DNA from 4 places in the Ensifer sp. EB106-03-01-XG145 genome. Region 2 is predicted to be linked to each of the others. Evidence: predicted binding sites of a transcription regulator. Region 2 holds the regulator's gene; each other region holds the start of a gene.
What was found. The regulator PhoB, encoded in region 2, activates phosphate uptake and scavenging genes when phosphate is short. The targets are predictions, from matches to a motif close to TGTCATNNANCTGTCAT.
Positions count from the first base shown of each region.

Region 1: a site for PhoB is predicted at 2,921-2,937, ahead of AC3WWH_RS11995 (NAD-glutamate dehydrogenase). Genes of this name have one in related genera too.
Region 3: a site for PhoB is predicted at 2,445-2,461, ahead of AC3WWH_RS05555 (PhoX family protein). Genes of this name have one in related genera too.
Region 4: a site for PhoB is predicted at 3,036-3,052, ahead of AC3WWH_RS24330 (BtaA family protein). Genes of this name have one in related genera too.

Region 1 is NZ_JBYTEC010000003.1:296,541-302,228, forward strand. Features, by position in the region: gene AC3WWH_RS11975 (aspartate-semialdehyde dehydrogenase) at 1-107, shown strand, start outside; gene AC3WWH_RS11980 (lytic murein transglycosylase) at 302-1,123, shown strand; gene AC3WWH_RS11985 (carbonic anhydrase) at 1,212-1,865, opposite strand; gene pdxY (pyridoxal kinase PdxY) at 1,996-2,877, opposite strand; gene AC3WWH_RS11995 (NAD-glutamate dehydrogenase) at 3,163-5,688, shown strand, end outside.
Region 2 is NZ_JBYTEC010000001.1:464,838-470,525, reverse strand. Features, by position in the region: gene argF (ornithine carbamoyltransferase) at 1-282, opposite strand, end outside; gene AC3WWH_RS02325 (aspartate aminotransferase family protein) at 383-1,582, opposite strand; gene AC3WWH_RS02320 (GcrA family cell cycle regulator) at 2,004-2,525, shown strand; gene phoB (phosphate regulon transcriptional regulator PhoB) at 2,594-3,277, opposite strand; gene phoU (phosphate signaling complex protein PhoU) at 3,537-4,250, opposite strand; gene pstB (phosphate ABC transporter ATP-binding protein PstB) at 4,301-5,116, opposite strand; gene pstA (phosphate ABC transporter permease PstA) at 5,130-5,688, opposite strand, start outside.
Region 3 is NZ_JBYTEC010000001.1:1,139,443-1,145,130, reverse strand. Features, by position in the region: gene AC3WWH_RS05560 (DUF2339 domain-containing protein) at 1-2,237, opposite strand, end outside; gene AC3WWH_RS05555 (PhoX family protein) at 2,538-4,550, shown strand; gene AC3WWH_RS05550 (PaaI family thioesterase) at 4,730-5,239, opposite strand; gene recO (DNA repair protein RecO) at 5,256-5,688, opposite strand, start outside.
Region 4 is NZ_JBYTEC010000012.1:3,507-9,194, forward strand. Features, by position in the region: gene AC3WWH_RS24320 (glycoside hydrolase family 25 protein) at 27-812, opposite strand; gene AC3WWH_RS24325 (class I SAM-dependent methyltransferase) at 1,065-1,733, opposite strand; gene AC3WWH_RS24330 (BtaA family protein) at 1,738-2,988, opposite strand; gene AC3WWH_RS24335 (putative bifunctional diguanylate cyclase/phosphodiesterase) at 3,165-4,715, shown strand; gene AC3WWH_RS24340 (serine hydrolase domain-containing protein) at 4,930-5,688, shown strand, end outside.

The DNA.
Region 1 (5,688 bases), on a different contig from region 2:
GGGTCGTTTCCGACAACCTGCGCAAGGGTGCGGCACTCAACGCGATCCAGATTGCCGAGCTCCTGGTCAACCGCGGTCTCATCAAGCCGCGTAAGCAGGCCGCCTGAAACGGCAATTGAGCAATTCGTTCCCGCCGAGCCCATCCGGGCTTGGCGGGTTTCCTGTTTCACAATCGCGGGTCGTTTCGCCCCGGCTTCACGTGAAACCACGAAAAAGTTACCGCCGCTTCCGGCAGGTGACATGGCCGGCCAAGGCTGGCATTTTTGAAAGCAATGAGATTCGGGCTATGACGGGGTATTTCATGCACAGGGCAAAGTGCGTAGCGGTGGGGCTTGCTGCCCTGGTTTCGACTGTGGTTTTTCCGGCGGTGGCCTCCGCCGCCCAATGCGGCAACGACGGAAGCGGATTTGCGGCCTGGGTGCAGAATTTCAAGCAGGAAGCCTCCGGCAGCGGCATCAGCCCTGCGGTGCTCGACCGCGCCCTTTCCAGCGTCTCCTACAACAAGGCGACGATCCGCGCCGACCGCGGCCAGAAGAGCTTCAAGCTGTCGCTCGACCAGTTCATGCAGAAGCGCGGCGGTCAGACGATCATTTCCCGCGGCAAGAAGATGAAGCAGCAGAATGCGGCGCTCTTCACCAGCATTGAACGCCGCTTCGGCGTGCCTGCCGGCCCGCTGATCGCTATCTGGGGCATGGAAACGGGCTTTGGCGGCTTCATGGGCAAGGAGCATACGCTCTCGGCCGTTTCGACGCTCGCCTATGACTGCCGCCGCTCGGACTATTTCACCGACCAGCTCTATGCCGCCCTGCAGCTCGTACAGCGCGGTGACCTGAGCCCCGATGCGCGCGGTGCTGCCCACGGCGAGATCGGGCAGACCCAGTTCCTGCCGGCCAACGTCCTGAAATACGGCGTCGATGGCGACGGCAACGGCCACATCGACATGGTTCGCTCCAAGGCCGACGCGCTGGCCTCGACCGCCAACTTCCTGCGCGGCCATGGCTGGCAGCCTGGCGCCGGCTATCAGCCCGGCCAGGCGAACTTCGGCGCGATCCAGGGCTGGAACGCGGCAACCGTCTACCAGCAGGCAATCGCCATCATCGGCGCCGAGATCGACGGCCTCTGATCGAACCCAATTCGCGCATCTCTCCGGATGCACGATGCCTTTCGGAAGATTGCAAAGCCCGGATCGTCGATCCGGGCTTTTTTGCCGGTTACATGCCCGGGCGGGAGAAGTCGCCGGTCGTGGGATCCATGATCCAAAGCTCGCCGGTCGAGATGTCGAACCAGGCGCCGTGCAGATGCAGCTTGCCCTTGGCTTCGAGGATCTGAACGCAAGGAAAGGTGCGCAGGTTGGCAAGCGAGTTGCGGATCGAGACCCGCTCGAGCGCACGCTGCCGCTCCGCCTGGGTCATGACGTCGTTGCTTTGGATCTGCTCGGCGGCCGGCTTCAGGAGGTTCATCCAGCGACCGATGAAATCGCCCGACGACAAGGGCTCGGCATCCGGATCGAGCGCCGCCTTGATACCGCCGCAGCGGCCATGCCCCATGACGACGATGTCGCTGACGCGGAGCGACTGCACGGCGAACTCAAGCGCGGCCGACGTCGAATGGTAATGGCCGTCCGGCTCATAGGGCGGCATGAGATTGGCGACGTTGCGCACGACGAAGAGTTCACCCGGCCCGCTGTCGAAAATCGTTTCCGGCGCCGCCCGCGAATCGCAACAGGCGACAACCATTGTCCTCGGCTTCTGGCCGGTTTCCGCTAGCACCTTGTAGCGCTTCTGCTGTTCGCTGAAGCGGCCATTCATGAAGTTGTGGTAGCCGTTCAGAAGGTGGTCCGGAAAACGCTGCTGCTGCTTGTCCATCGATTACTCCGCTGCTGCTTCGAGCGGGATGAGCGGAATTCCGCCCGCATCACGCCCCGCCATGAATATCATCATGACCTAAAGTTCAATCCACGATGCCACAAGGGCTGCTGCCCATGAACAGTTTCTTCTATTTGCGCCGCATCTGATTCGGGTGCACCAGGCGGCGCATCTGCACCATCGCCATCGGCGTCGAAAGGCTCGACGCGTCCTGCTCGATTGTCAGCTCGTCGGCACCGCGCTTGACGCTCCGCGCGATGATTTCGAAGACGCTTGCAGTCGCCATCTGCAATGCTCGCTCTTCCGATAGTCCTTCGAGAAGCCGCGCCAGAAACAGGGCAGTCAGCAAGTCGCCGGTGCCATTCGGCGGGTTCTCGACGAGCCGATGTTCGGCGAGCAGTGCGTGATTGCCCGAGAGGAAGAGATTGCCGGTACCGCCGCTCATCATCGGCACCGCCGAGGTCACCAGCACGCGGGCCGGACCGAGGCCGAGAGCGGCATCGAGGATCGCCGTATTGGTCTCCAGCGTCGCGCCGGCGAGCCAGGCGAGCTCGAAGCGGTTCGGCGTCGCCAGGTTGGCAAGCGGCAACAGTTGGTCGCGGATGGCCGTCGCGGTCGCCTCCGGGACATAGAGCCCGCCGGCATCGCCAATGACGGGATCGCAGGCGTAGATCAGCTTGGGATTACGTTCCCTGAGAGTCGTCACCAACCGCACAACGCCTTCGGCTTGGCCGGGCGATCCGAGATAGCCCGAAAGCACGGCGCGCACCTCGCCGACCCAGGGCGCGGCAATGAGGTCGTCGATCATCGACTGGAAATCCGCGTCTGAAATGGTGACGCGGGTCGAGCGCCCGTGTCCGGGATGCCAGGGAAGAATGACCGTCGGCAGTGCCCAGACCGGATGCCCCAGCGTCTCCAACGCGAACACCGCGGCCCGGTTGCCGACCTTGCCACGCACGACATGGCTCGAGATGACGATGACGGCGCCGGGCAGGGAGGGCATTTCGGGCATCGACGAGTCCAATCCTTCGATCTAGAAACTCTGATCACCCGACTGTCACCGCCCTGTCAACAGGCGATGGCAGATACGTCCGGTGGAAGCCGCTGGCGTTTTCGTGCTTTTTCATCGAATTTCGAGCAATTTTCGCGAAATCGCCTTCGATTTAAATGGATTTAAGCTGTTTTCACGTGAAATTCTCCAATTTTCGGCTCGATTTTGCCGAAATCGGCGTAAAAAGCGGTCGCCATTAGCCATGGTTCTGATAGGGTTTGGCCTATCATGAGTGGGAGAGACTTCATGGGCGTGAAATACAATCCGAAGCGGGACAGACACATCGACGCAGCAAAGGCGGCCGCCATCAAACTGGGCGTCGACGCGCTGGCGCCGGAGAGCCTCTTCGGTGGGGCCAGCAACGACGACCTCGATCTTTATTCGGCGGACATGCTGGCGCTGATTGCAGCCCATGCGCATCGTGAACTCGCCCGCTGGGATGGCGGCAAGCCGCAGGTTTCGGTCGAAACCGTCGCCGGCGTCGCGCCGGGTGGCACCGAGGTTTCGATCATCGCGATCACCGAACACAACATGCCGTTCCTCTATGATTCGGTCATGGGGGAAATCACCAGCACGCACCGCGATATCCACCTCGCGATCCATCCCATCCTGGTCAAGGAACCGGGCAAGCCGGTAAAACTCTTCGATCCGGAAGAGGCAAGCGATCCGGCGCACCGCGTCAGCCACATCCAGATCCACTTGACGAAGCTGGCGCCCGTCGAAGCCGAGCAGCTCAGCAACCGCATCCGCGACGTGCTGGAGCAGGTACACCAGACGGTACACGACTGGCCGGCGATGACGGCGCTGCTCGACCAGGCCGTGCAGGAACTCGAGGCCTACAACGCCTCGCGCAAGAAGAGCGACCGTGATGAGGCGCTCGCCTTCCTTCGCTGGCTGCGCGACAACAACTTCACCTTTATCGGCATGCGCGAGTATACCTACTCGGGCAAGGGCGGAAAGGCGACGGTCGAGCGCGGCAAGGGCAGGGGCCTCGGCATCCTCTCCAACCCCGACGTGCGCGTTCTGCGCCAGGGCAAGGACGCAGTACTGACCACGCCGGAAATCCTCGCCTTCCTCGACGGCCCCGATTTCCTGATCGTCACCAAGGCCAACGTGAAATCGGTCGTCCATCGCCGCGCCTATATGGACTATATCGGCATCAAGCGCTTCGATGCCGACGGCAATGTCGCCGGCGAGTTGCGCATCGTCGGCCTGTTCACTTCCTCGGCCTATACCCGCCAGGCGGCTGAAATCCCGTTGCTGCGCCACAAGATCGAGAAGATCGTCGACCATTTCGGCTACGACCCGCAGAGCCACTCCGGCAAGATGCTGGACAACACGCTCGAATCCTATCCGCGCGACGACCTCTTCCAGATCGATGTCGGTCTGCTCGCCGCCTTCTGCGAACAGATCAACGAACTCGGCGACCGGCCGCGCATCCGCGTCCTGCCGCGCATCGACCATTTCGACCGCTTCGTCTCGGTCATCGTCTTCGTGCCGCGCGAACAATATGATTCCGACGTACGCGAAAAGATCGGCGACTACCTGAAGACCGCCTATGACGGCCGCGTTTCGGCTTATTACCCGGCCTTCCCCGAAGGCGGTCTGGCGCGCGTGCACTTCATCATAGGCCGCACCAGCGGCAAGACCCCGCGCATTCCGCAGGCCAAGCTTGAAGAGGCCGTTCGCGGCATCGTCACGCGCTGGATCGATCGGTTCGACCTTCTCGCCCGTAAGGACGGCATCGAGCTTGATGTCGACGGCGCCTACCAGTCGTTCTTCACGCCGGCGGAAGCCTATGCCGACCTTGCAGACATTGCCGCCTGCAAGGCGGAAGATCCGATCCGGATCTCGTTCTACAACTATAACCGCCCGGTCAACCGTCCTGACACGGCCGAGCTGAAGATCTTCCATGCCGGCGAGCCCGTGTCGCTGTCGCGCCGCGTGCCGCTGCTGGAAAACCTCGGCTTCCGGGTCATCAGCGAACAGACCTACGACCTCAATGTCGGCAGGCACGGCGAGGACAAGCACCGCGTGGTGCTGCACGACATGGAGCTGATCCATCGCGACGGCCTTGCGCTCAATCTCGAAAAGTCGGGTGCGGCGCTGGAGGAAGCCTTCCTCGCCGCCTGGAACGGCACGATCGAGGACGACAACTTCAACCGGCTGATCCTGCTTGCGGGCCTCAATGCCCGTGAAGTCACAGTGCTGCGCGCCTATTCCCGCTATCTGCGCCAGGCCGGCATCACCTATTCGCAGGGCTATATCGCCGACACGCTGAACAAGTATCCGGCGATCGCAGCCGATATCTTCAAGCTGTTCGTGACCCGGATGGATCCGAAGCTCGAGGAAAAGCCGCGTGCAAAGAAGTGCAGCGCCCTGCTTTCCGCGATCGAGGACGCGCTGTCTGCCGTTCCGAGCCTTGACGAGGACCGCATCCTTCGTCGCTACGTCAACGCGATCGAAGCGACGCTCCGGACCAACTACTTCCAACATGGCGCCGACGGCAAGCCGCGCGCGGTTCTCGCCTTTAAGCTTGACCCGAAGCAGCTCGACGGCCTGCCGGAACCGCGTCCGTTCCGCGAAATCTTCGTCTACGGCACCGAGGTCGAGGGCGTTCACCTGCGCTTCGGCAAGGTCGCCCGTGGCGGCCTGCGCTGGTCTGACCGCGCCCAGGACTACCGCACGGAAGTGCTTGGCCTCGTCAAGGCGCAGCAGGTCAAGAACGCCGTCATCGTGCCGGTTGGCGCCAAGGGCGGCTTCTATCCGAAG
Region 2 (5,688 bases):
GACCTTCGCCGTATCGCCGATCGTCTCGGCGCGACCGAGCTGCATCTCCGTGCCCGAAAGGAACAGGGTTTCGCCGCCGAGCTGGCGCATGCCGACATCGAAGGACACGCGGGTGCGGGTGGACGGCTTTTCGAAGATCATCGCCAGCATCTTGCCGGCGAGCGGCTTCTCGGCGGTTCCGGCCTTGGTCGTCGCCTTTCGGACGCGGGCATCATCGATGATCGTCCGAAGATCGGCGGCCGTCATGGCCGAAAGATCGAGAAAGTGTCTGGTGCCTGCCATCGTACTCGGTTCCTCAAAAAATCGAACCTATGTGCGCCACGCAGCGGCGTGAACGCACGAAGGTCATTCTACCATCCTGGGTCAGTCTTGGCCCTATCGGTCAGGCCGCAGCGTTACCACTTGCCTTCCGCACTGCTTCGGCGGCGCGCTCGATGCGTGCGAGGCCCTCGCGTGCTTCCTCCGCCGTCACCGTCAACGGCGGCAGCAGGCGCAACACGTTGTCGCCGGCCGGCACGGCCAGGAGCTTCTCGGCGCGGATCTCCTTCAGGAGATCCGCCGAGGGGCCCTTTACCTTGATGCCCAGCATCAGGCCATCGCCGCGGATATCTTCGATGATATCGGGATAGCGATCCTTCAGCGAAGCAAGACCCTGGCGGAAGACGAGCGCGACGTCGCGCACATGGGCGAGGAAGCCATCAGCGAGGATGACGTCGAGCACGGCGTTGCCGACGGCCATCGCCAGCGGATTGCCGCCATAGGTCGAGCCATGCGTGCCCGCCACCATGCCGGCGGCCGCCTCTTCCGTCGCCAGGCAAGCGCCGAGCGGGAAGCCGCCACCGATACCCTTGGCAACGGCCATGATATCCGGGCGGATGCCCGTCCACTCATGGGCGAAAAGCTTGCCGGTGCGGCCGACGCCGGTCTGAACCTCGTCGAGGATCAGGAGCAGGCCGAATTCGTCGCAGAGGGCGCGCAGTTCCTGCATGAATTCCTTGGTCGCGGGACGGATGCCGCCCTCGCCCTGGATCGGCTCGATCAGGATCGCGGCGGTCTCCTCGGTGATCGCATTCTTGACGGCTGCGAGGTCGCCGAACGGAACCTGGTAGAACCCTGGGGCCTTTGGCCCGAAACCTTCAATGTACTTTTGCTGACCACCGGCCGCGATCGTCGCGATCGTGCGGCCGTGGAAGGCGCCCTCGAAGGTGATGATGTGAAACTTCTCCGGCTGGCCTTTGGCGAAGTGGTAGCGCCGCGCCGTCTTGATCGCGCATTCCAGCGCTTCCGCACCGGAATTGGTGAAGAAGACCCGATCAGCAAAGGTTACGGCGGCCAGGCGGCGTCCAAGACTTTCCTGACCGGGAACCTCGTAAAGGTTGGAAAGGTGCCAAACCTTCTCGGCCTGCGCCTTCAGCGCCTCGACGAGATGCGGATGCGCATGGCCGAGCGAGTTCACGGCAACGCCGGCAGCGAAGTCGAGATAGCGCGAGCCGTCTTCGGCGATCAGCCAGACGCCCTCTCCTCGCTCGAAACGCAACGGCGCGCGCATGTAGGTATCGTAAAGCGGCGTGGTTGCAGTCATGCGAGGCTCTCCTTCACTCCAATCGGCATCGGTCCCGCTGCTTCATGCGGCCCGATAAAAATCAAAAATGCCGCCTTTCGGCGGCGCAGGCACTATTCCTATTTCGCACTGCAATGTCAACAAAACCAAGCCTTGCAGCGCGGTAACGAGATCCATTTCCCTGCGACGAAAAAATCGGCCGGAAGGGCTTGCAAAAATGCAACGCTGATCGAGCAAGTTGGGGAAAACTACGAATTCGATTCGGCGTGATTCCCCGGACTCTTGCCACGGAGTCCGGCGGTCAGTACGTTAACATTCAATTACTAGACGCATGCGGCGGACCTAGTCACCAAAAGAGTTATCGCGTTTGCAACCTCGAGATTCAACCGGGGTGCGGTGAGGGATTCTGCCATCCCCAACGCTGAGAACGGAGAGTGCAGAAATGAACTGGACTGACGAGCGGGTGGAGAAACTGAAGAAGCTTTGGTCCGAGGGCCTGAGCGCAAGCCAGATCGCGGCACAGCTCGGCGGCGTCAGCCGTAACGCTGTCATCGGCAAGGTTCATCGCCTGAGCCTTCCCGGCCGCGCCAAAGCCGGCGGCAGCACCACTGCGGCAGCCCGCCCGAAGCGGCCGACCTCGGCGCCGCGCGCTCCGAACTACGCCTCGCGCGTTTCGACCCGCACCGTTGCCCGTCCGTCCGGCGCCACCGTCCTCAAGGAAGAGATCGAAGTCGATCTCGTTGCCGAGCAGGATTTCAGCATCCAGACCGACGTGGTCGTGCCGATGTCGCGCCGCCTCGAGCTGACCCAGCTCACCGAACGCACCTGCAAGTGGCCGATCGGCGACCCGCTGAAGGAAGAGTTCCACTTCTGCGGCAACGATTCCCCGGAAGCTTCGCCCTATTGCAGCTTCCATGCGCGGCTTGCCTACCAGCCATCCGCCGAGCGCCGTCGGATGCGCTAAGGATCCGCACAGGACCAAAACGAAAGGGGCCGATCGGCCCCTTTTTTATTGACTTCTGTTTGCCCTTCTCAGCTTTCGAGCGAGTAGCCGGCGCCGCGCACGGTGCGGATGACATCAGGCATGGTCGAGAAGTTCAGCGCCTTGCGCAGGCGGCCGACATGCACGTCGACGGTCCGCTCGTCGACATAGATGTCGTGGCCCCAGACGCCGTCCAGCAACTGCGAGCGCGAGAAGACACGGCCCGGAGAGGACATCAGGAACTCCAGCAGGCGGAACTCCGTCGGCCCCAGGCGAACTTCGCGGCTGCGACGATGGACGCGATGGGTTTCCCGGTCGAGCTCGATGTCGCCGCAGCGCAGCAGCGTCGAGAGAACTTCGGGCTTCGCCCGACGGAGCATCGCCTTGACGCGGGCCATCAGCTCCGGCGTGGAGAAGGGCTTGACCACATAGTCGTCGGCCCCGGTCGCGAGACCGCGAACGCGCTCGCTTTCCTCGCCGCGCGCCGTCAGCATGATGATCGGCAGCCGCTCCGTCTCCGGGCGCTGGCGCAACCTACGGCAAAGCTCGATGCCGGAGACGCCCGGCAACATCCAGTCGAGGATCAGAAGGTCGGGCAGGCGTTCCTGTAGCCGGATCTCCGCCTCGTCACCCCTGAGGATCGTATCGACGTCGAAGCCTTCAGCTTCCAGATTGTAACGCAGCAGGACGCTCAGCGCCTCTTCGTCTTCGACCACGGCGATTTTTGGCAACATCAGATAACGTCTCCTTACCGCGAGCGCCGCGCGGGTCCAGCGGACCGGCCGGCACTCAGACACTCTAAATCTGGAGCACCCCCGCCAATTTCAAAGGCGGTGCGAAAAGCCGCATGCTTCAGATGCAGGAATTCGGGGCCGCGACCGAAGCCGCGACCGGATGATATTCATGGGGCATGCATTGCGAACGGCGCGTTTAACGCCAGAGCGGGATGAGGAAAAGTGTATGCGGTTGTCCCCCGCATCCCGCTCCAACCTTCTAGTCGTTGACCGAGCCCAACGTCGACGTGTTGTCATCCTTCGGGCGCTCGCCCTCCGGCTGGGCACCCGTCGCCATGTAATAGATCGTCTCGGCGATGTTGGTCGCGTGGTCGCCAATACGCTCGATGTTCTTGGCACAGAACAAAAGATGCGTGCAGGGCGTGATGTTGCGCGGATCTTCCATCATGTAGGTGAGCAGCTCGCGGAACAGCGAGGTGTAGATCGCGTCGATCTCCTCGTCGCGTTCGCGAATGCTGTTGGCCTTCTCCGGCGAGCGCGAGGCATAGACGTCGAGCACTTCCTTGAGCTGCACCAGAGCGAGCTCGGCGAGGTGCTCGAGACCGCGGGCGAGCTTGCGCGGGATGCCGGAGCCGGCGACCGCGATCACGCGCTTGGCGGTGTTCTTGCCGAGGTCGCCGACACGCTCCAGGTCGGAGGCAATGCGGATCGATCCCATGATCTCGCGAAGGTCGGCGGCGACAGGCTGGCGCTTGGCGATCGTCACGATCGCCTTCTCGCCGATCTGACGCTCGGCATCATCGAGAACGGTGTCGTCCGAGATTACCTTCTGCGCCAGCGCCAGGTCGGAATTGACCAGGGCGCGGACGGATTCGGCGACCATCTGCTCGGCGAGACCGCCCATTTCCGAGATGCGGCGCGTCAGGTACTTCAGTTCTTCGTCATAGGCGGACATGATATGCATGGACATGATCGTCGATCCTTACGGGCGCTTTCCAGTGACTGTTGCAGCCGTGATGGGCCTCAGCCGAAGCGGCCCATGATGTAATCCTGGGTGCGCTGGTCATCCGGGTTGGTGAACATCTTGTCGGTGTCGTTCTCCTCGACGAGATTGCCGAGGTGGAACATGGCGGTGCGCTGCGACACGCGGGCGGCCTGCTGCATCGAGTGGGTCACGATGACGATCGTGAAGTTCGTGCGCAGTTCGTGGATGAGTTCCTCGACCTTGGCGGTCGCGATCGGGTCGAGTGCCGAGCAGGGCTCGTCCATCAGGATAACTTCCGGGCTGACGGCAACAGCGCGTGCGATGCAAAGGCGCTGCTGCTGACCACCGGAAAGGCCGGTACCCGGCTCCTGCAGGCGGTCCTTCACCTCGTTCCATAAACCTGCCTTCTGCAGGCTGGTCTCGACCACCTCGTCAAAGTCCGCCTTGGTGCGGGCAAGTCCGTGGATGCGCGGACCGTAGGCGACGTTGTCGTAGATCGACTTCGGGAACGGGTTCGGCTTCTGGAAGACCATGCCGACGCGGGCGCGCAGTTCGACCACATCGATGGTCGGATCGTAGATGTCGTCTTCATCGAGCGTGATCTTGCCGGTGACGCGGCAGTTCTCGATGGTGTCGTTCATGCGGTTCAGCGTGCGCAGGAAGGTCGACTTGCCGCAGCCCGACGGACCGATCAGCGCCGTTACCGTGTTCTCGCGGATGTTGAGGTTGACGTCGAAAAGCGCCCGCTTCTCGCCGTAGTAGACCGACACATCCTTGCCGATCATCTTGAAGGGAACCGTGTTCATTTTCTGATCCAAGGCTTTCTCGACCGCTGCTTCTGACATGATGTTCATAGTAATTACCTCACTACCAACGGCGCTCAAAGCGACGTCGCAACAGAATGGCGCCAAGGTTCATGACGACGAGGAAGATGAGAAGAATGATGATCGCGCCGGAGGTGCGCTCGACGAAGGCGCGTTCCGCCTCGTTGGCCCACATGTAGATCTGCACCGGCAGCGCTGTCGACGGCTCCATCGGCGAACCGGGATAGTCGACGACGAAGGCGACCATGCCGATCAACAGCAACGGCGCGGTTTCGCCAAGCGCGTGGGCAAGGCCGATGATCGTACCGGTCAGAATGCCCGGCATCGCCAGCGGCAGAACGTGGTGGAAGATGGTCTGCATCTTCGAGGCACCGAGACCGAGCGCCGCCGAGCGGATGGACGGGGGGACCGCCTTCAAGGCCGCGCGGGTGGCGATGATGATCGTCGGCAGGGTCATCAGCGTCAGCACGAAACCGCCGACGACCGCTGCCGAACGCGGCATGCCGGCGAAGTTGATGAAGACGGCGAGACCCAACAGACCATAGACGATCGACGGAACGGCCGCGAGGTTGTTGATGTTGACTTCGATCAGGTCGGTGAGC
Region 3 (5,688 bases), 670 kb from region 2:
AGGCCCATGCCGCCATAGCGGAAGACCGGGCTCGGCGACTTCATGTCGAGGCTCATGAAGATCGCCGAGGCGCCGATCGCCAGCAGGGTATAGATCGATTGCTCGCCGAGCGTCGGTACTGCGCTGTCGAGCACGCCGCCGTTCATCGCATGGCGCACGAGGATCGCGAGCGTCAAGAGCACCAAAAGGCTGGCGAGCGCCTGCAGGAGGTTGCGTACCCGTATGTTCGGCCAGGATCTGAGGAAATAGGCGGAGCCCGCAAGCAGTGCGGCGGGAATACCGTAGCCCGGCAGCAGCGCGTTGAAGACGGGCGTGGTGCCGAGATTGCCGGCACCGACGATCGTCGGCTCCCAGGCGATGCGCCCGAGAACGACCACAGCCGCAGCACCGGTCATCCAGGGCAGGATCGGCCAGGCGCGGATGCGTGTCGCGAGCGCATAGGCCGTTCCGAGCACGGCAATCGCAAGTGTGGTGACGAGCCCATCGGTCCAGGCATGAAGGGCAAGGACAAAGAACGCGAACGAACCGGCGACCAGCAATCCAGCCGCGATATCGCGCGCCTCCGCCTCGCCGCCGCGGCGGTAGAGCCAGTCCGCCAGCGCGAGCAGCGCGGCTCCGGCGAAGAGCGAGAACAGGCCGTGCGGCAGATCGAAGGCATAGTTGCCTGTCATCAGGAACGACATGGCCGTCAGCGCGATCGGGACAACGGCGGCGATGCCGGCCCAGAGGGTCGAATAGTGCGGATGGGTGACGAGGCGGCGCGACAGCACGAAGCCGCCGAGCGCCACGAACAGCGCCGCAAGCAGCATCGCCGTGATCATGGCAGTGCGGCCGGGCAGCACGATCGTCGGCAGAGCGTCGGCCAGCGAGGGATCGAGATAGGCGAGCACACCGCTCAGCGCCGTCAGGCTCCAAACGCCGGCCACTGCCCCGACGGCCGAAAGCACGGCGGGATAGACCGCCGTCGGCCGCCCGGCTCCCAAGGCCGCCAGCGCCGCAATGACCACAGCAAATTCCGTCACGGGATATTTGACCGCGGCCACCGCCGGGCTGATCAGAAGGAGCGCAAGCACCGTGGCGGCGATGGCCGCGGAAATGGAGATTGCCGCATGTGGCGGGATAAACAACCGCTCCCATGGTCCGGCAACGGCACCGCGTCGCTCCGCACCTTCAGGGACTTCGGGCACGGGTGCAGCTTCCGTAGCACCTGGCCAGACGAGGCCGATGCCGACGGTCATCACCAACAGCGCAAAGGCGACCGGCAGCGGTTCGAATGGCGAGGTCGCAGTGATATAGGCAAGCCCCCAAAGCCCGATGCCGGCGTTGGCAAGGGTCGGCACTACCGTCCAAGTCCGCAGCCGCGACGCGAGCAAGGTCGCAAGCCAGACGATCGAGAGGAAACCGAAGAGGACCCAGGGTCGCGGCTCGTCGCTCGAGACGAGTGCCGGCGTTGCGAGCGAGGCAAGCAGGCCGAGGCCGGCGAGCGCCTGCCCATGCAGTAGCGACAGACCAACGGTCGCAAGCGAGATCGCGGCCAGCAGAACGAATGCCGTGCCCGTGCCGATATAACCGTAGATGCCGTAGGCGGCATAGGCGACACCGAACAGGGTGACGGCGCCGGCAGCCGTCAGGATGCCGGGGATCATCGCATTCTGGAATTCGTCGGCGATGACAGGCACCGCGCGCCTGCGAATGACCTCCCCTGCTGCCATCAGCAACAGACCGAACAGGGCGGCAATCGTCAGGCGAACCGCCGGGCTCAGGAGGCCGGCATCGATCGAATATTTGACCATGAAGACACCGCCGAGCGCGAGCGCAATGCCGCCGACCCAGACGGCCCAACGTGCGCCGAGCCGGCTTTCCAGGCTCTCGGTCTGACGGAGCGCAGCCGGAACCGGTTGTGGCGCTTCTGTGCTGGCGGCAATGGTCTCGGCACCCTCGATGTCTTCCGCCGCGTTCTCCGCGTCGCCAAAGATCCGGGCCCCTTCGCGCGCGCCGGCCGTCAGGCCGATCGCAGCCTCCTCTACCGTCTCCGGTTCCACCGGCAGTTCGGGCGCGGCGGCGAGCTCTTCGGTCGTCGCTTCGGCCTGAACGCCGGCGCCCGATGAGGTCTTCAGCCTTGCGACCTCCGCCTTCAGCGCGGCGATTTCGGCCCCCAGCCGCTCGGCCGTCTTGCGACCGCCGGCAAAGGCGGAAAGAGCGAGAATGAAGGCAAGAAAAGCAAAGAGTTCGAACATGTTTTCCCCTGGCAGTCGCACGCACAGACCGCACGCAACCATACAGATTTTTACGCGCGCCCCAAATCGCTACAGCGCCGCGCGTCTTATCAGACTAGCAAAGGTCGCTGTAGCACTCTGAATTGCTGCGTGTCTTTGTCCTTAAATCGGAGGCGATTTCAGGAAACATGCAATAGACGGCCGAGCACTGTAATCTCTTCACGGAATTGTCGCAGAACTGTCACCGAGCAACTGGTACAGGCGGATGAACACCGCTGTCTCGGCGCGGTGGTTTCCATCGTTCAACCAGGAGACCCGATCATGGACAAGCATCTCGGCCAGACGGAAGAGACCGAATTCAAGACGCTGACGGAACGCAGGGAAGAGCTGGAAGACATTGGCCACAACTGTTCCACCAACCCGACGATGGGCGACATTATCCATCGCCGTTTCTCGCGCCGCTCGTTCATCGGCGGCTCGCTCGCCGTTGCCGCGATTTCGACGACGGTCAGCCCGCTGGCTCTCCTGACTGCACAAGAAGCACGCGCCGAGGAAGGTTCGCGCTTCGACTTCACCGAGATCGAAGCCGGCGTCGACGAGAAGCACCATGTCGCCGAAGGTTACGATGCCGACATCCTGCTGCGCTGGGGCGACAAGATCTTCGCCGACAGCCCGGAGTTCGACCCGAAGAACCAGACGGCCGCCGCCCAGGAAAAGCTGTTCGGCTACAACAACGACTATGTCGGCTTCATTCCGCTTGAGGGCAGCGCCGACCATGGCCTCCTGGTCGTCAACCACGAATATACCAATGCCGAGCTGATGTTCCCGGCCTTCGCCAGCGTCGTGAAGGAAAAGGTGACGAAGGACGGCAAGGAAGTCGAGGAGGAGAAGGTCGTTCTCGGTGAGTACACCAAGGAACTGGTCGACATCGAAATGGCCGCCCATGGCGGCACGATCATCGAAATCCGCAAGGTCGACGGCAAGTGGCAGCCGGTTCTCGACGGCAAGAACAACCGTCGCATCACGGTCAACACCGAGATGCAGATCACCGGGCCGGCGGCCGGTCATGACCGTCTGAAGACGCCGTCCGACCCGACGGGAAAGAAGGTGTTCGGAACGATCAACAATTGCGCCGGCGGGGTCACCGCCTGGGGCACCTACATGATGGCCGAAGAAAACTTCAACGGCTATTTCGGTGGCGAGCTCGCCGAAGACCACCCGGAATACAAGCAGCTCAAGCGCCTGGGCGCACCGGGCGGCCAGTACGAATGGGCCTCCTTCTACGACCGTTTCGACGTCTCCAAGGAGCCGACCGAGGCCAACCGCTTCGGCTGGATTGTCGAGGTCGATGCGCTGGATCCGACCTCGGTGCCGAAGAAGCGCACCGCGCTCGGCCGCTACAAGCACGAGGGTTGCGAATCGATCGTCAACAAGGACGGCCGCGTCGTGCTCTATTCCGGCGACGACGAGCGTTACGACTATGTCTACAAGTTCGTGACCAAGGGCATCTTCAACCCTGATGATCGCGCCGCCAACATGGACCTCTTCGACGAAGGCACGCTCTATGTCGCCAAGTTCGACGAGGACGGCACCGTCACCTGGATGCCGCTTACCCACGGCGAAGGCCCGCTGACCGAGGCCAACGGCTTCGCCTCGCAGGCGGACGTGCTGATCAACACCCGCTTCGCCGCCGACGCGCTCGGTGCCACCAAGATGGACCGCCCGGAGGACGTTCAGCCGAACCCTAGGACGGGCAAGGTCTACGTGATGCTGACCAACAACACCAAGCGCAAGGCAGAAGAAGTCGACGCCGCCAACCCGCGCGCCAAGAACGCTTTTGGCCACATCGTCGAGATCACCGAAACCGACGGCGACTTCGCCTCGCTGAAGAGCCGCTGGGATGTGCTCCTGAAGTGCGGCGATCCTGCTGTTGCCGAGGTTGGCGCCTCGTTCTCGACGGCGACCACCAAGAACGGCTGGTTCGGCATGCCCGACAACTGCGCCATCGACACCGACGGCCGCCTTTGGGTATCGACCGACGGTAACAACCAGAAGGAAACCGGCCGGACCGACGGCATATGGGCGATCGACACGGACGGCAGTGCCCGCGGCACGTCGAAGCTCTTCTTCCGCGTGCCGGTTGGCGCCGAAATGTGCGGCCCCTGTTTCAACCCGACGTCGGACACCTTCTTCCTGGCCGTCCAGCATCCGGGCGACGCCGGTCTTGCCACTTACGAGACGCCGGCAACCCGCTGGCCTGACTTCAAGGACGACATGCCGGTGCGTCCGGCCGTCGTCGCCGTGACCAAGCAGGGCGGCGGCCGCATCGGCTGACAAAAGCTGCGATCGCAAAGAAGAACGCCGCGCTTTACCGCGCGGCGTTTCTTGTTTCTGGAGTTGTATTTGACGCCGCAATTCCGGACGGAAAACCGCTTCACACTTTTCCTGGAATGGTATTTGAAGCGACGCAATTCCGGACGGAAAACCGCTTCGCACTTTTCCTGGAATTGCTCTTAACGCCGCAGATTGTCGATCGGGAAGATCGCGCAGGTTTCGGTGCCGTGAGCCAGCAGCTTGCCGTTTCCGTCGCGAAGCCAGGCTTCCGAAGTCGCGATCGTCCGGCCACGGTGCACGATACGTCCTTCGCAGAAGACTTCGCCCATGCCCGGCAGCAACGGCCGCACGAGGTTGACCTTGAATTCCACCGTCGTATAGGCCTCGCCGGGTTTCACCGTGGTGAAAACCGCGCAGCCGAGCGCCGAGTCCATGATCGTCGCCGTCCATCCGCCATGCACCGTGCCGAGCGGATTGAGATGTTCCTCGGTCGGAAATCCCTTGAAGACCACCCGGCCGTCTTCGACTTCGCTCAGTCCGAACTTCAGTGTCTTCGACATCGGCGGCGCCGGCAGCTCGCCGCTCAGCAAGTCCTGCATCGCCTTGAGACCGCCGTCGCGGGCGACGCGGTCGAGCGACAGCACGCCGATGCCGGATACGGACATGCCGGGATAAAGTTCTTGATACATTGATAACTCCTGGGGATCAGGCGGCTGAGGATTGCGCTTTCAGCGCTTTGAGTGCCGCATGGACGAAGCCGTCGCGCGCGGAAGAAACGTCGAGGCCGCGCGGCTCATAGACATGGCGGTGGAGGAAGAAGGCGGTCAGGCGGAAAGCGGCGGCAAGGCTGTCGTGATCGGCAGCCCGGCGTGCTTCGGCGGAGAGGAAATCCGGCAATGCCAGCATACGGTCCGCATAACGTTCCCCGGCCGAGCGGCAAACCGCCCTGCCCGATTTTGGCGACACATAGACAAGCTCGGTGCGGGCGCCGGTTGCCACACATTCCGTCAGATCGAGCCCGAAGCCGAGATCGTTGAGAACCGCGAGCTCGAAGCGCACGAACAGTTCTCCGGCATCGGCCGGATCGGCGAGATGATCGACAATGACGGTGAGCGCCTCGTAGAGATGCGGATGCGGG
Region 4 (5,688 bases), on a different contig from region 2:
CGCGGTTGCCGGCAAGAATGCCGGTCTTACTTCGGCTGTGAGACTGCTGCGACCCAGTTCTTCCAGTTTTTCGCCGAGCCGGCGAAGGCATTGATATCGGTACTGCCGTCGATGCCCGGGATAACGCCGGTGCTGGTGTACTGCCAGAAGGCCCAGCGGCGCTCGACATAGACGTCTTTCGGGTGCTTGGCGGTCGAGCGCACCCAGAAGTGATAGTCCTTGAACTGGTCGACGAGATTGTCCCGGTGGAAGTCGACCGAGGTGTAGATGATCGGGCGTTTGCCGTAATGGGCTTCGAGGCGATCCATGAAGTGCTTCATCTCGGCGCGGACTTCGCCTGGCGTCGGGCGGTGGCGGCAGGTCTTCGATTCGCCGTTCCATTCGACGTCGAGCACCGGAGGCAGATAGACCGCGCTTTTCGGCACATTGGCTATGAACCAGTCGGCCTGATCGTCGGCGGTCGAGCAGAAATAGTAGAAGTGATAGGGCGCGTAGGGGATGCCGGCGGCACGCGCCCGCTGCCAATATTCGTTGAAGCGCGTGTCGACCCTGTCCTTGCCTTCGGTCGCCTTGATGAAGGCGAAGGAGACGCCCGAATTCTTCACCTTCATCCAGTCGATATCGCCATTCCATTTGGAGACGTCGATGCCGTGGATGTTGTGGTGCTGCGGGGTGCGGTCGCCGAAGTTCTGCGGGTCCGTATCCTGGAAGCGCGGCGGGATCGATGCCGTCTGCATCAGGTCGTAATCGGTCGACGAACAGGCGGAAAGGAGGGTGGCAATGGGCAGTAGAGCCAGAAGAAGCCGGCGCATGAGGTACCTGTCTAGAGACGAGCGACGATCCTGCCTCACACGATGGCTTTCATATCGGTGATTTCCCCCGCGAGGCGTGAACCTCATCTTCACCATATCATCGTAAAAATTGGGTTAGCTCAAGCGGGAATTGCAGGTGGGCGGGAGTTCGCCGATTTCTACTCCAACGCGAAATCCCCTTGGTGATTTCGGTGCTCTCGGGCGACGTGAGATAGGGGCGATCCCTGCCGACCGCGCGACGGGTTCCCGGTTTCAGGCGGCGATTGCGACGGCCGGGCGGTGATAGACCGCAAGCCAGGCGTAGCCGCGACCGATCGCGCGGCGTTCGAGATCGGCGCCGTTTACTCTCGCCTTCTCGCGCAGAACCTCGAAGAGGTTTGCGCGTGGCGTGACATGGAAGCGATCGAGCCAGCCGTGCAGCGCGCGGCGGAAGCTCGCCGGCAGGCGCTCCTGCTGGCCGAAATCGGCGATGTGCAGCGAGCCGCCTGGATTGAGCGCGGCGATGGCCGCTTCGATCGCCTTCTGCCAATCGGGGATCATCGACAGCGAATAGGAGATGACGATGCGATCGAAGCCGCGCTCGCCGAAGATGGCGGGGTCGAAATCCGTGGCGTCGGCGACCTGAAGTTCGGCACGGCGCTTGCCGCTACGGTTGAGCTTTGCATCGGCGGAGGTCAGCATTTCCGAGGAAATGTCCAGGCCGAAGAGACGGGCCGAAGGGAAGCAGCGGCCGATCAGCGCCAGATTGCGCCCGGTGCCGCAGCCGACTTCGAGCACAGAGGCACCGGGGGCCGGGTTCATCTCCCGGATCAGCGTGTCGCGGCCGAAGAGATAGTACTTCCGCGTCAGATCGTAGAAATGCCGCTGGTAGCGGTACATGTGGTCCATGCGCCGCGCGTGCGAAATCCCGGCCTCACGCATCGGCTCAAGCCTTCTTCCGATAGATGTGGAAACCACCATAGATGGCGGAGCGGTCTTCGGCGCCGAGCTTGACCGATGCTTCGGCATCGTAGTGCCACTGGTCGAGCAGGGCCGAGGAGACACGGCCGGGCAGGATGCTGTCTTCTGCCGCCGTGCGGAAGATGACGATCGCGCCGGTATCGGCCGTGCGGGTGATCTCGGTCCAGAGATCGTTGAGCTGCTGGTCGGTCATCCAGTCCTGGGCATCGAGCAGGATGTAGCGGTCGACGGAAGCCGCCGGCTTGCTCGCCAGGAGCTCGGTGTAGCTTGCGTGGTGGACCTCGACACGCTCGGCATTGTTGCGGATCGCCTCGTAGGCGCGGGCATTGAGGTAGGGCGGTAGCTCGCCTTCGTGCGGCAGCGGATAGCGGCGCCCAAAGGCCTGCCAGGCGAAGTAGTTTTCCCGCAGCGGAAAGTGACAGGTGAGCTTTTCAAGCCGATGGCGCAGCACGGCGGCGAGCGACTTCTCGCTGCTGAGGCTTGCCAGCTCGTCGAACTGCTGCGGCGGGATGCCAAGCCCGAATAGCGAGCTCTTGCGGCCGGTAATCCAGCGGATGACGGGGCGATCGAAAAGCGGTGCCAGGCGCTCGTCGAAGAATTGCCGCTGCTCGCGCATCGAGCCGGCCTGGACGAATTCTTCCGGGTTGACGCCGTGTAGACGGGCGAGCAGGTGGCTTGCGGCAATGAAGCGGCCGAGCAGGCCGGTGCGATAGATGTTGCGGCCGAAGACGCCGATGCGGCGGCGGCCGGTCAGGTCGCGGCCGTTCCAGTAGCTGCGCGTCGCGGTGTCGAGCTTCGGCGCAATGAAGAGGTCGAAGGCCTGGACGTTGGTGGCCGTGCCCTGGGTCGCCAGGAAACGCGTGACATCCTTGTGGCTCGGCAGGTGGCGAAAGGCCGCGAGCTTGAGGCGGTTCAGCGCGATGTGGTGCGGGTTGAGGTCGACGACGTCGATCTTGCGCGGGCCGGCCGACAGATAGGTCAGCATATTGCAGCCGCCGGAGCCGATGGTGACGATCCGGTGCTCCGGGCCGAGTTGCATCGCTTCCATGTCAACGATCGGATCTTCCCAGATCTGCGGGTAGACAAGACCGGAAAAAAGCAGGCCGAAGAGACGCTCCGAGAGGCCGGCAAGGGAAAAGGTCTTGTGCTGGAGCAGGGCGTTTTTCAGCTTCGGATTTTTTCTGCCAAAGCCGACGTCGGGGGCTAGTTCGGTCATCTCTGCCGGTCATCCAGTTGAAACTTAGCCGCTTCTAAAGTGACTCCGCTACACTTTGATGACGAGGTTTCCACAGCCCCCAGAGCGCGCTCGAACGGCCGCCATACTATTTTTCACCCATAAGAAATCATTAAACCCTGGCGTGCTAGCACCGGCTCATATTCGGGGGCGTCGACATGATGTTAAGAACGTTTCTGCCGAAGCCCGAGCAGCGATTTGCGGTTGCCGGCGCGGCTTTGGGGGCTCTGGTTTCCGCGGCGTGGCTGGCGACGGAAACCGTGCTCGCAAAACAATCGAATTGGGATGTTCCGACAATGCTTGCGGCTGGCGCCATGCCGTTCCTCCTCGGCGGGTCCTTCTATCGCTGGCGTTACTCGCGCCGCCTCGAACACGAGTTGCATGCAGCGCGCCGCGCCGAGCGGCGCTTGCGCCACGAGGTCCACCGCGACAAGCTCACAGGTCTCGCAAATCGCGCGGCGCTGGAAGCGGACATTCGTCAGGCGCTTTGTGCCGAAGGGCCGGCCTTCGAGCGCAATGCCCTGCTCCTACTTGATCTCGACCGGTTCAAGGCGATCAACGATACGATGGGTCACGATGCCGGCGACCGGCTGCTTGCACTCTTCGGTGCCCGGCTGAGGCGCGCCTTTTCCGGGGAGGCAACCGTCTACCGGCTCGGCGGCGACGAGTTCGTGCTTGCAGCGGCCGATGCTTCATCGCAGGCTGAGGCGGAAATACTCGCAATGCGGGTAAAGGCATTGTTCGAAGCGCCGTTCGATCTTGGCGATGCACGGGTCGCATCCGGCTGCAGCATCGGCATCGCCTTCGTCGAGCGAAGCGATACGGCGACGGGCGACGTGCTGAAGCGTGCGGACCTGGCGCTCTACGAGGCGAAGGCGATGAGCGGCAACAGCCACGCCTTCCACTCGGAAACGCTGACCCACGCCGCCCGGCAGCGGGCGGAGGCCGAGCGCGATGTGGCACGCGGGCTCGAGGACGACGAATTCTTCCTCGAATTCCTGCCGATTGCCGGGACGGCAAGCGGAGCCATCCGCGCTTTCGAGGCGCTGCTGCGCTGGCGGCACCCGCTTCGCGGCGTCATCGGCGCGGAAGCCTTCATAGAGCCGTCTGAGCAGAGCACGAGTGCGCTTTCGCTTGGCTATTGGACACTTCAGACGGCCTGCACGGAGGCTGCCCGCTGGGCTTCGCCGACCGGACTGACGGTCGCCCCCTTCGCCCCGCAACTCAAGGATCGAGACTTTGTTGCGCAGGTCAGGCAATGCCTCGCCGAGGCGAGCTTGCCGCCGGGACGCCTGACGATCGAGATCACCGGGGACTTTTCGACCGAAGATCTCGCCCTGATTTCCGAAAATCTCCAGGGGTTGCGCGCGCTTGGTGTGCGGATTGTGCTTGGCGGCGGCGCCGGTTCATCCTTGCCCTTGAACCTGATTGCCGAACTGCAGCCCGACCAGGTGACCATCGATCTTACCGCCATCCGGGCGACCCACGGCAGCGAGCGCAGCGTTGCGCTGCTCGCCTGCCTCATCAAGACCGGCCAGGTACTGCGCCTGCCGATCGCCGTGCGCGGCATCGAAAAGCAAAGCGAGATGGATTGCGCGCAGGCAAGCGGCGCCGCGGAAGTCCGCGGTCCGTGGATATCGCCAGCGCTCACGGATGTGGCGGCATTGCCTGAGACAGGCGAAGCGGCGGATTTGCGACGCTCGGCCTAACGCCGCGGGACCAGCACTCCAGGGTCCCCATTCCCCAGAAATTGGAAACTTGCAGTCTGCGGGCTTTTCCTGTCGGCGAAATGCTGGTTCTCTCTGCAACTCGACAGCGACCGCGCGTCCCATCGGACCAGTACCACCGCTGTTTGAATTGCTGCATCTTTCTGTCCTTGGTCGGCAAGACTCCAAGGATATTTGAGACGGCCGGAGGGAACGCATGAGACGCATGTTGAGGATATCAGGTGCGGCGCTGGTGTTGGGTGTCGTCGCGCTGTTCGGTTGGCTCGCGCTCGCGCCGCCGGAATTGCTCAAGGTCGGCGATGGGTACGCCGCGAAGATCGTCTGCTCCAATGTCTTCATTGCGCGACGCGATGCCCAGTCGGTGCTGGCCGATGATGTCCAGGCGCCGGGACACCCCTTGCTGAAGCTGGTGAAGGTTGCCGTCGAACCGGAAAAACAGATGGTGACCGCACGGATCCTCGGCTTTGCAGCGGCGGGCTACGCCGCCTACCGGCCGGGCGCAGGATGCACGAGCCTGCCGGATGGCGGCGGAACGAGCCTGCCGCCGATCACGACCGCGGCGGCTGTGGCGGCGCCGGCTTCCGAAGCGCCTTGGCCGGAAGGCGAGGGAGCCGCGATCGATCCCGCCCTGCAGAGACTTATCGAAGATGCCGATCTCGCCGGTCCGGGCGCGCGGGCGATTGCCGTCATTCGCGATGGCCGCCTGGTCGCCGAGAGCTATGGTCGGGGCTTTGACCGCTCGACGCCGTTGCTCGGCTGGTCGATGACGAAATCGGTCACGGCGGCGCTGATCGGACTGCGTGTGGCCGAGGGCCGAATGGAAGTGGCGCGTGCCGGGCTCCTGCCGGAGTGGGCGAGCGACGAACGGGCCAGCATCACGCTTGCCGATCTGATGGGCATGCAGAGCGGTCTCGAATTCAACGAGAACTATGGCGACGTCACCGACGTGACGCGC